2 regions of the Pseudomonas sp. M5A4_2d genome follow, and region 2 is predicted to be linked to the other one. Evidence: predicted binding sites of a transcription regulator. Region 2 holds the regulator's gene; the other holds the start of a gene.
What was found. Region 2 encodes sigma-54, which starts transcription at its own class of promoters, with help from an activator protein. Its sites were predicted from a motif close to ANTGGCATNNANNTTGCTNT; they were not measured.
Positions count from the first base shown of each region.

Region 1 (6,053 bases), on a different contig from region 2:
GTCATGCCACGCACAAAAAGCGAGCATATGGCTCTCTGCCGTTAATGCTGTTGGCGATATGACCTCTATTTTTCGCACTGTTGTGGTGATTGGCCTGCTAAGCCTGTGCAATGCCGGCTCGGTGCTGGCGGCGGCTCCCGTGACTGACGGCAAGCCCGCTGCCAGTACCGAACAGAAGACCCCTGCGAAGAAGCCGGCGCCGGTTAAAAAGGCTCCGGCGGCCAAGAAGAAACCTGCAGTAATAAAAAAACGCGCACCGGTCGCGAGCAAATCCAAGTCTGCCCACGAAATAGCCCAGACCAAACTGCCACCGGCACAGTTGGACTTGTCCCTGCCGACGGAAATGGTCAGGCATTTGCAGCCCATTGGCACCATGCCTAAACCGAAGAGCGTGCCGTTGTTACCACCCATGTTTGCTGAAAAACCCACCGACGACAGCGCGTTCCAGATCAATGGCCGCCTGCTCAGCAACCAGATGCAGCTGCAACTGCGCAATGAAGAACGACGCGATATTGAAGGCGCTGCCCTCGATTTCGAATTCAAGCAATAAATTTCCCCCGCAAAGGTGACGCAGGCCATCGACCATTTGTCGCAGACTGGTCAGTCACTTTTGTTTTGTGCGAAAAACCCCTGTTAGACCATTTTAAAACGGCTGTTTAAGGGCGTACTCTAGCCCGGCCATCCACATTGAGTCGTCGAGGACCTGCTGGTCATGAAATGCCGTGAAGGCTGTGGCGCTTGCTGCATCGCCCCCTCCATCAGTTCGCCATTACCTGGAATGCCCCACGGCAAACCGGCAGGCGAACGCTGCCTGCATCTGTCGGTCGAACAGCTGTGCCTGCTGTTCGGGCAACCGGAGCGACCGGCGGTGTGCAGTGACTTCAAGGCAGACCTTGAGGTTTGTGGCAACGATCAAGCCGATGCGATCCGGTTGATCGGCTGGTGGGAGCAAATGACGGCGGCTTGATGGGCTTTACTATCGGAACTTCAACAATAAGGAATACAACAATGGGTTCGCTGAAACGAATGGCTGTGTTGTGCGGTTTTACGGTGTTATTTGCAGCCACTGCCCAGGCTGAAGATTGGCAAGTGGCCAAGGACGAAGACGGTATCAAGGTGTCCCTGAGCGAAATTGCCGGCTCCAAATACAAGGCATATCGCGGTGTGGCCCTGATCAAGGCGCCCGTCGCCAAGATCCAGGCCCTGCAGGAAGACGTGGCCGGTGCCTGCTCGTGGATTCACGAATGCAAATCGCAAAAACTGCTCAAGACCGAAGGTGACAAGAGCTGGACCTACACCCAGTTCAAGGCACCGTTCCCGGTGACCGACCGCGATTCGATCCTTGAGATCACCACGTCCAAGGCCGCCGATGGCACTGTGACCCGTAAACTGCTGGAAGTGCCGACCTACCAGCCGGAAGTCAAAGGCTACGTGCGCGTCGCCCAGGTGGATGGCTACTGGAAACTGGTGCCAAAAGGCGACAACCAGACCGAAGTCACCTACCAGGTGCACACCGAGCCAGGTGGCAGTGTGCCGTCGTGGCTGGCCAACAAGTTTGTGGTGGACGCGCCGTTCAACACCTTGAAAGCCTTGAAAGAACACGCTGAAAAATAAGCGCAGTTGATCAGGTGCCTCCGGCCTTGAGTGGAACGTTTGCCGGTCCCTCAAGGTCCAGATATGTGTAAGCCCACACACGGGTTTTATCGAGGAGGCACCGATGCAAAAGTGGCAGATTACCTTCGTTGATGATCACGGCGTACAGTCCGTGGAGCAGTTCACCTGCGCACAAAAACCCAGCCTCGAAGATGCGGCACACATGATTCGCAACAAGCTGGTGCCCGTAGCCGCCGAACTCGATCTTAATGACCTTGAGGGCCGCAAGCCCGAGCCTACGGTCAAGATCCTCAAGGATCAGAACAGTATTCAGATTCTCGACATCTCCCCCGCCGCCTGAATATTCCCTGTATGGCATCCAAACCACCTCTGGTGGAGGTGATAGCTTCGCGCTACTCTTCAACTGAGATCAGCGAATGAATCGCTAAGGTCTGGTCTTGTCAGCTACATGCTTGTTTTCCCGCGGTCATGTCATTGCCGTAGTACCCGCGCCAGTAGGGCGCGGGCTTCGGGAAGCACGGAAAGTCTATCCATCGGTTTGAGGAGGACGTTTCATGAGCACAGCCTATCAAGAAGACATCAGCACCAACGTACTGCGCCGCATGAAAGAGGGCGGCTTCGACTTCTCGCGTTTTCACCCCATCGAGTTCTACGCCATTTTCCCGGATGAGGAACGGGCGCGAAGGGCTGCGGGTCGATTTCGTGGGGAATCCCTGAATGCCCAGGTCAGCGCGCGCGATGATGGCGCCTGGTACCTGGAGCTGAGCAAAATCATGTTCGCAACCTACGACGGTATAGGAGACTTCGAGCAAGACTTTGAAGCGGTGGTCGAGCCGCTGGGCGGAATCATCGAAGGGTGGGGCGTCAAGCAGGAGGTGCGTGGGTTACCCATGTAGCTGGATTTTATGAGCAACACAGCGTATCGGCTGACCTTTGGGTCGGCCGATTTTGTTTGTGCTGTCTGAAATTTCCCGAACGTGCAGCGCACTTTTCGAGCAGCAAAAAAAAGCCACCCGAAAAGGGTGGCCCAAAGGGAAGAGAGGTTCGCTGAAATCTCAGGAAACAATCCTGTTCAGCCGATGTGGGTGATTATCCGCAGGAGGGGCCGGGCAGTGAAATCAACTCTGACTATGCTGTTGATAGTCAAAGCCTGCATTGCGATGAAGCGCGGGTCGTGAGCGCCAGCATTCTGCGCACCAGGAAGGTGCGGTCAGAATTATCAGGTTATTTAACTGACTGATTTTTAAGTGTTTATGCCGATGGCACGGGCCTTGCGACAGTGCTTGCGCCCGGGTGACAAGGAGTACGGCATGACCCGCACTTATTACGATGAAATGTACGACGGGGCAGGGCAGGTTCGCCCCCATTACCGCGAGTTCGCCCGCTGGTTGGCCGAAACGCCGGCCGAACTGCTGGCGCAGCGCCGGCGTGAGGCCGACTTGCTGTTCCACCGTGCCGGTATCACCTTCACCCTCTATGGGGACGAACAGGGCACTGAGCGTCTGATCCCCTTTGACACCATCCCGCGCAGTATTCCGGCGAGTGAATGGCGGATTGTCGAGCGTGGGTGTATTCAACGGGTCAAGGCGCTGAACATGTTTCTCGCCGACCTGTATCACGACCAGCGCATCATCAAGGCCGGCATTATCCCCGCCGAGCAGGTGCTGGCCAACGAGCAATACCAACTGGCGATGCAGGGCCTGGACCTGCACCGCGATCTGTATTCCCACATCTCCGGGGTCGACCTCGTACGCGATGGCGATGGCACTTACTACGTGCTGGAAGACAACCTGCGCACCCCAAGCGGTGTCAGCTACATGCTTGAAGATCGCAAGATGATGATGCGGCTGTTCCCGGAATTATTCGCGGCGCAGCGCATTGCGCCGATTGATCATTACCCCAACCTGCTGCTCGATACCCTCAAAAGCTCCAGCCCGCTGGATAATCCAAGTGTGGTGGTGCTGACGCCGGGCCGCTTCAACAGCGCGTTTTTTGAACATGCCTTCCTGGCCCGGGAGATGGGCGTGGAACTGGTAGAAGGCGCGGACCTGTTTGTACGCGATGACCGCGTATTCATGCGCACCACCGACGGCCCCAAGGCAGTGGACGTGATCTACCGGCGCCTCGACGACGCATTCCTCGACCCGCTGGCCTTCAACCCTGATTCGATGCTGGGCGTGCCTGGCCTGCTCGCGGCATACCGCTCGGGCAATGTGGTACTGGCCAATGCGATCGGCACGGGGGTGGCGGATGACAAGTCGGTGTACCCCTTCGTCACCGAGATGATCCGCTTTTACCTGGATGAAGAGCCGGTTCTGAAGAACGTTCCGACGTTTCAGTGCCGAAAGCCCGATGAACTGTCCCATGTGCTGGCCAACCTGCCAGACCTGGTCGTCAAGGAAACCCAAGGCTCCGGCGGCTACGGCATGCTGGTCGGCCCGGCTTCCACGGCGGCGGAAATCGAAGCCTTCCGCGCCCGTATCAAGGCCAAGCCCCACGCCTATATCGCACAACCGACCCTGTGTTTATCCACCTGTCCGACCTTCGTCGAAAACGGCATCGCGCCGCGCCATATCGACTTGCGGCCGTTTGTATTGTCCGGCAAGGAAACCCGCGTCGTTCCCGGTGGCCTCACCCGTGTGGCGCTGCGCGAAGGCTCGCTGGTGGTCAATTCGTCCCAGGGCGGCGGCACCAAAGACACTTGGGTGGTCGAGGACTGATGCCATGTTGAGTAGAACTGCCTCGGATTTGTATTGGATGTCGCGCTACCTGGAGCGCGCCGAAAACCTCGCGCGCATGCTCGATGTCAGCTATTCGTTGTCGCTGATGCCCCAGGACGGGCGCGGCGATGGCTTGCATGAGTTGGCCATGCCGTTGTTGATCACCGGCACTCTGGAGGATTACCACGAACGCCACGGCGAACTGCACGCCGAACGCCTGTTGCACTTCTTTGCACTGGACGCGGCCAACCCGGCCAGCATCTACAGTTGTCTCGGCGCTGCGCGGGCCAGCGCCCATGCCGTGCGTGGGCGAATTACCGCCGACATGTGGGAAAACATCAACGCCACCTGGCTGGATATTCGCGATATTGCCCAACAAGGGCTGAGCCACTACGGCATGAGCCGGTTTTGTGAATGGGTCAAGGAGCGTTCGCACCTGTTCCGGGGCGCTACCTACGGCACCATCATGCGTAACGATGCGTTTCGTTTTATTCGCCTGGGCACCTTTATCGAGCGCGCCGACAACACCCTGCGCCTGCTCGATGCTCGCTACGAAATGGCCGGTGACCAAGCCGCCGCCGTCACCGACGGCACGGCCCACGCCTACTATCAGTGGAGCGCCCTGTTGCGCGCCTTGTCGTCATTCGAGGCCTACACCGAGATCTACCGCGACGCGCCCGGCGCCCGGCAAGTGGCCGAGCTGCTGCTGTTACGCGCAGACGTCCCGCGTTCCCTGCGGGCCTGCAGCGAAGAGATCGACCAGATTCTTGCCAGCCTGCCCGGCCTCAATGGCCGCCCGGCCCAGCGCCTGGCCGCCGAGATGGACGCGCGCCTGCGCTTTACCGCCATCGATGAAATTCTCGAGGAAGGCCTGCACGCCTGGCTGACCGATTTTATTCCCTTGGTCCGCCAGTTGGGCGACGCCATCTACAGTTCCTACCTGGAGGCGGCATGAGACTCTCCATCAGCCACGAAACCACCTACCGTTACGAAGACCAGGTGCGCGCCAGCATCCAGTACCTGCGCCTCACGCCCCACGACAGCGAGCGCCAGCATGTGCTCAGCTGGCAACTCGATCTGCCGCGCCCGGTGCGGGCGCAGGTTGACCCGTTCGGCAACATCCTGCACGTGCTGACCCTGGATGAACCCCACGATGCCATCATCATTGGCGCCCGTGGCCAAGTGGATATCGACGAATTACGCGAGGCAGAACACGAGAGCCAGTCAGCCTTTCCGTTCCTGCGCAGCACACGCCTGACCGAGCCCGACGAGGCACTGCGCGGCTTTGCCGAGCAACACTGCCAGCGCCGTCGTGACCGCAGCGCGCTGATCGACCTGATGCACGCCCTCAACCAGTCAATGGTCTACACGCCCGGCGCCACTGAAGTCGACACCTGTGCCGCGCAGGCCTTCGCCGGCCGCGCAGGCGTGTGCCAGGATCACACCCATGCGTTCCTGGCCTGCGCGCGCAGCCTGGGGATTCCGGCGCGGTATGTGTCGGGGTATTTGTACACTGAGGACAGCACGCACCTCGCCAGCCATGCCTGGGCGGAAGCCTGGCTGGATGACGCCTGGTACAGCTTTGACGTGACCAACCAACTGGCCCGGCCGGAACGGCATTTGAAACTGGCCGTGGGCCTGGATTACCTGGATGCCTGCCCGGTACGCGGCATGCGCCGTGGCGGCGGGCATGAGCAGATGCATGCCAAGGTGTGTGTG
Region 1 is NZ_JBKEZW010000001.1:133,804-139,856, forward strand. Features, by position in the region: gene ACLBW8_RS00645 (translation initiation factor 2) at 59-550, shown strand; gene ACLBW8_RS00650 (YkgJ family cysteine cluster protein) at 713-967, shown strand; gene ACLBW8_RS00655 (START domain-containing protein) at 1,009-1,614, shown strand; gene ACLBW8_RS00660 (hypothetical protein) at 1,718-1,954, shown strand; gene ACLBW8_RS00665 (ribonuclease E inhibitor RraB) at 2,169-2,510, shown strand; gene ACLBW8_RS00670 (circularly permuted type 2 ATP-grasp protein) at 2,925-4,334, shown strand; gene ACLBW8_RS00675 (alpha-E domain-containing protein) at 4,339-5,289, shown strand; gene ACLBW8_RS00680 (transglutaminase family protein) at 5,286-6,053, shown strand, end outside.
Region 1: the regulator sigma-54 is predicted to act here: its motif matches at 2,873-2,892, upstream of ACLBW8_RS00670 (circularly permuted type 2 ATP-grasp protein).

Region 2 (6,053 bases):
ATCAGTGGTCGAAAAACACCGGTTGTGGAACGCCGCGCACAAAACCTGGGGATTCCTTACCTGTATCAGGGCCGCGAGGATAAACTGGTGGTTCTGGACGAGCTTCTTGGCCAACTCAACCTAAGCTATGAGCAGGTTGCCTATCTGGGCGACGATCTGCCTGACCTGCCGGTCATTCGCCGGGTGGGCCTGGGCATGGCCGTCGCCAATGCGGCGGCTTTTGTTCGCGAACATGCCCATGGCATCACTACCGCACGTGGCGGTGAGGGTGCCGCCCGCGAGTTCTGCGAATTGATCCTGCGTGCCCAGGGCAGTCTTGAAGCGGCCCACGCCGCCTACCTATAGAGCGTTTTATGCTGAGCAAAAAGATTCGCAACTTCCTGCTATTCGGGGTCATCGCCGCGCTGTTCCTGGCGGTGGGCTACTGGAATATCAGCCCGGAGCGCTTTCTCGACAAGCCTGTAGCACAGGTTGACGAAGGCGCTGTCGACTATTACGCGACCAATGCCTACTCCGTGCAATTCCTGCCTGACGGCAAGGTGCAGTATGAGATGACTTCGGACAAGGTCGAGCATTTGAAGGCTTCGGAGGTCAGTTTGCTGACCAACCCGGACATGAACCTTTACCGCGGCACCGAGTTTCCGTGGCACGTCACCAGCAAGCGTGGCGAGGTCAACCCGGACGGTACCCAGGTGGAACTGATCGACTCGGTACGTGTTGCACGTACTGACGAGAAGAAGCGCGACACCATTATTACCAGCAGTCGCATGACCGTTTTCCCACAACAGCAATATGCGCAGACCGAGCAAGACGTTAGAATCGACGGCGCTGGCGGTGTATCGACTGGCAAGGGAATGAAAGCGTATTTGAAAGAAAGCAGGATACACCTGCTATCGAACGTAAGAGGACAGTATGAGGCTCGTTAAAACCCTCCCTATTTTGCTCGGTCTGGGCGCAGCACTGGGAAGCGTGAGCGCCTGGGCTCTGCCGAACGATAGCCAGCAACCGATCCACATCCAGGCTGACGACGCTCAGTTGGATGACAAGCAAGGTGTTGCGACCTACACAGGCGCCGTGATCATCACCCAAGGCTCGATGAAAATCACCGGCAACACGGTGACGCTCACGCGTACGCCGGCTGGCGACATTGATGTGGTGACGTCGGTGGGCAACCTGGCTTACTTCGAACAGAAGCAGGCGGCTACGGACCCGGCTCCGATCAAGGGCTATGGCAAGACCATCCAGTATCACGCCCAGCAGAATCGCATCATCCTGATCGACCAGGCCAGGGTTGTCAGCAGCGATGGCAACACCACCGACGGTGAAAAAATCACCTATGACACGGTGAAGCAGATCGCCCAGGCGGGTCGCGCTACCGGCTCGAAGATCGGCACTCCGAAGCCGCGCATCGACATGGTTATCCAGCCGAAGCAGAAAGAAGGCGCCGCCCAGCCTGCGCCCAAACCCGCTGCGAAGAAGGCGAACTAATGGCAACCCTGAAAGCCCAGCATCTGGCCAAGGCTTATAAAAGCCGTCAGGTCGTACGCGACGTCAGTTTATCGATCGACAGCGGCCAGATCGTTGGCTTGCTCGGCCCCAACGGCGCCGGCAAGACCACGTGCTTCTACATGATTGTTGGCCTGGTCCAGGCGGATCAGGGCCGTGTATTGATCGACGACCTGGACGTAAGCAACCAGCCGATGCACGGTCGTGCGCGCGCAGGTATCGGCTATCTTCCCCAAGAGGCGTCGATCTTCCGCAAACTGTCGGTAGCAGACAACATCATGGCGATCCTGGAGACCCGCAAGGAACTCGACCGTGACGGCCGCCGCAAAGAGCTGGAAAGCCTGCTGCAGGAATTCCACATCAACCACATTCGCGACAACCTCGGCATGAGCTTGTCCGGTGGTGAGCGTCGCCGTGTGGAAATCGCCCGTGCCCTGGCCACTGCGCCGAAATTCATCCTGCTGGATGAACCCTTCGCCGGCGTCGACCCGATCTCGGTCGGCGACATCAAACAGATCATCCATCATCTCAAGGCCAAGGGTATCGGTGTATTGATCACCGACCACAACGTCCGTGAGACCCTCGATATCTGTGAAACGGCTTATATCGTCAACGATGGTCAGCTGATCGCCGAAGGCGACTCCGCCACCATCCTGGCCAACGAACTGGTCAAGGAAGTATACCTGGGCCACGAGTTCCGCCTGTAAGCACTGTGGTGTCTGGCCGTTCGCCAAAGCGCGCGGGAGTCAATAAAAACCTCCGGTTTTTTATTGTTACCGCGCTCTAGGCAAAGCCCCCGACATCAGGCATATAATTTGCTTATGTTTGGCGCTCACGCGCCCTGTCGTGGATGGCGCATTGCGCCGGCGAATAAGGTGTTAAGCCCCTGCCATGAAACCATCGCTAGTCCTGAGAATGGGCCAGCAGCTGACGATGACACCGCAGCTGCAACAGGCCATCCGCCTGCTCCAATTGTCGACCCTGGACCTGCAACAGGAAATCCAGGAGGCCCTGGAGTCCAATCCGATGCTCGAACGCCAGGAAGAAGGCGACGACTTCGATAATGCAGACCCGCTGGCCGACAACATCGAGCAAAAACCCAATTCCGACGTGCAGGAACCTTCCTATCAGGAAACCGCCCCTACGGTGGACAACCTTGAGGAAGGCGAATGGAACGAACGCATTCCCAACGAGCTTCCAGTAGATACCGCCTGGGAAGACGTTTATCAGACCAGCGCCAGCAGCCTGCCCAGCAATGATGATGACGAGTGGGATTTCACCACCCGCACCTCCGTCGGCGAGAGCTTGCAGAGCCATTTGCTGTGGCAATTGAACCTGGCGCCGATGTCCGACACCGATCGCCTGATCGCCGTGACCCTGATCGACTGCATCAATAACCAGGGTTATCTGGACGAGACTCTCGAAGAGATCCTTGAGGCTTTCGATCCGGAACTGGACATCGAACTGGACGAAATCGAAGCCGTCCTGCACCGCATCCAGCAGTTCGAACCCGCCGGTATCGGCGCGCGCACGCTGAGTGAGTGCCTGTTGCTGCAACTGCGCCAACTGCCTGCCAAGACCCCGTGGCTCGCCGAAGCCCAGCGCCTGGTCACCGACTACATCGACCTGCTGGGCAGCCGCGACTACAGCCAGTTGATGCGCCGTATGAAGCTCAAGGAAGACGACCTGCGCCAGGTCATCGAGCTGGTGCAGAGCCTTAACCCTCGCCCGGGCTCGCAGATCGAGTCCAGCGAAGCCGAATATGTCGTTCCCGATGTGATCGTGCGCAAAGACAACGAACGTTGGCTGGTAGAGCTGAACCAGGAGTCGGTGCCTCGTCTGCGGGTCAACCCGCAATACGCAGGTTTTGTGCGCCGTGCCGATACCAGCGCCGATAACACCTTTATGCGCAACCAGTTGCAGGAAGCGCGCTGGTTCATCAAGAGCCTGCAAAGCCGCAACGAAACCCTGATGAAAGTGGCTACTCAGATCGTCGAGCATCAACGCGGCTTCCTGGAATACGGCGACGAGGCCATGAAACCCCTGGTCCTGCACGATATCGCCGAAGCGGTAGGCATGCATGAATCGACAATTTCCAGGGTGACCACACAGAAATTCATGCATACCCCACGGGGTATTTATGAGCTGAAATACTTTTTCTCCAGCCACGTAAGCACCTCCGAAGGCGGCGAATGCTCGTCCACGGCGATCCGCGCGATCATCAAAAAACTGGTTGCCGCGGAAAATCAGAAAAAGCCGTTGAGTGACAGCAAGATCGCTGGTTTACTGGAGGCACAAGGCATTCAGGTCGCCCGTCGAACCGTCGCCAAGTACCGCGAGTCCCTCGGGATCGCGCCTTCCAGCGAGCGTAAGCGTTTGATGTGACGGGCGGGCCATAGCGTTCCAGTGGCAGGCGCTTTTGCCTGTCGCTTTATGCACTGGCAACGAAGGAGAAGCTGTATGCAAGTCAACATCAGTGGACACCATGTAGAAGTCACCCCTCCATTGCGCGAATATGTCGAGCAGAAGCTGAAACGACTCGAGGGTCATTTCGACAAGATCACCAATGTGCAGGTCATCATGAAGGTCGATAAGCTTCAGCAGAAAATTGAAGCGACCTTGCAGATACCCGGTGGCGAAGTGGTCGCCAATGCCGAGCATGAAGACATGTATGCATCGATCGATGCCTTGACTGACAAGCTTGACCGCCAACTTAAAAAGCATAAGGAAAAGCAGCAGAGCCTTCTTCAAGGCACTGGCCGCTAACACTCCCCACCCATGATTCGACTTGAAACCATCCTGACCCCCGGCCGTTCACTGGTGAACGTGCCGGGCGGCAGTAAAAAGAAAGCCCTCGAACAAATTGCCAAGCTGATCAGCCACGAAGTGCCTGAACTGGATGAGCAAGTTGTCTATGAGGCGCTGATTGCCCGTGAAAAACTGGGTTCAACCGGTTTTGGAAACGGCATCGCCATTCCCCATTGCCGCCTGCAAGGCTGTGAGTCTCCAGTCAGCGCCCTGCTGCACATGGAAAAACCTATTGATTTCGACGCCATCGACGGCGCCCCGGTCGACCTGCTGTTCGTCCTGCTGGTCCCGCAAGCCGCCACCGATGCGCACCTGGAACTGCTCCGGCAAATCGCCAGCATGCTCGACCGCAAGGAAGTACGCGACAAACTGCGCAGTGCCAACAGCAATGAGGCGCTCTATCAGGTTGTCCTGGATGAACAAAACGGGCAGTAATCATGCGTTTGATCATCGTCAGCGGCCGCTCCGGCTCGGGTAAAAGCACCGCCCTCAACGTCCTTGAGGACAACGGATTTTATTGCATCGACAACCTGCCCGCCGGTTTGCTGCCCGAGTTGGCGGAACGTGCACTGATCCACACCGAACTGGCGCAGCCTCTGGTTGCCGTCTCGATTGACGCCCGAAACCTGCCCAGCCATCTTCAGCGCTTCCCGCAATTGCTTGAGGAAGTACGCGCCAAGCATATTAATTGCGATGTGCTGTACCTGGACGCCGATGAGGAGACGCTGCTCAAGCGCTTTTCCGAAACCCGTCGACGCCACCCCCTCAGCAGCCCTCACCGCTCGCTGGCCGAAGCCATCGAGGACGAGACCACACTGCTGGGACCGATCATTGACCTCGCCGATCTCAAGATCAACACCACCGGCCTGAACCTGTATCAATTGCGTGATGCGATCAAGCTGCGTTTGTTGAATCAGCCGGAGCCTGGCACCGCGTTTCTGGTCGAGTCATTTGGCTTCAAGCGTGGGATGCCTGTGGATGCCGACCTGGTGTTTGATGTGCGCTGCCTGCCCAATCCTTACTGGAAGCCGGAGTTGCGTGATCAGTCAGGCCTTGATCAACCAGTGGCCGAGTACCTGGCTGCACAGCCGGATGTCGAGGAGATGTTCCATGACATCTCCAGCTACCTGCTCAAATGGTTGCCGCGCTTTGCGGCAAGCAATCGGGCCTATGTCACCATTGCCATCGGCTGCACCGGAGGCCACCATCGCTCGGTCTACCTGACCGAACGCCTGGGCCAGGTGCTGCAACAAACCCTCAAGAACGTTCAGGTTCGCCACCGCGACCTTAGCTGAAAGGAACACCCCCGCGATGCCCGCTCTGGAAATTGAAATCATCAACAAGCTGGGCCTGCACGCCCGCGCTTCAGCTAAATTTGTCGGTGTTGCCGGGCAGTTTCCTTGCCAGATCCGCGCCGGGCGCACTCCGGAATCCATGGTCGACGGCAAAAGTATTATGGCCATGATGATGCTGGCCGCCGGCAAGGGCACCAAGATTCATTTAAAGACGGAAGGCGAACAAGAGCAGGAAGCGATGGACGCGCTGGTGAAGCTGATCAATAACTTCTTTGATGAGGGTGAGTAAACTCACCCTTTGAGGCGGGTGTGAGGCTGCAATGGCCTCACCCTAAAGCAGTATCCATCACCATCATCAAACAGAACCCGACGCACAACCCCAGGCTGGCAAGCTTTTCGTGACCATTACGGCGCGACTCGGGGATCACTTCGTGCGTCACCACC
Region 2 is NZ_JBKEZW010000007.1:137,834-143,886, forward strand. Features, by position in the region: gene ACLBW8_RS17670 (KdsC family phosphatase) at 1-345, shown strand, start outside; gene lptC (LPS export ABC transporter periplasmic protein LptC) at 354-926, shown strand; gene lptA (lipopolysaccharide transport periplasmic protein LptA) at 913-1,488, shown strand; gene lptB (LPS export ABC transporter ATP-binding protein) at 1,488-2,213, shown strand; gene ACLBW8_RS17690 (RNA polymerase factor sigma-54) at 2,398-3,891, shown strand; gene hpf (ribosome hibernation-promoting factor, HPF/YfiA family) at 3,967-4,272, shown strand; gene ptsN (PTS IIA-like nitrogen regulatory protein PtsN) at 4,285-4,749, shown strand; gene rapZ (RNase adapter RapZ) at 4,752-5,609, shown strand; gene ACLBW8_RS17710 (HPr family phosphocarrier protein) at 5,626-5,898, shown strand; gene ACLBW8_RS17715 (ZIP family metal transporter) at 5,936-6,053, opposite strand, start outside.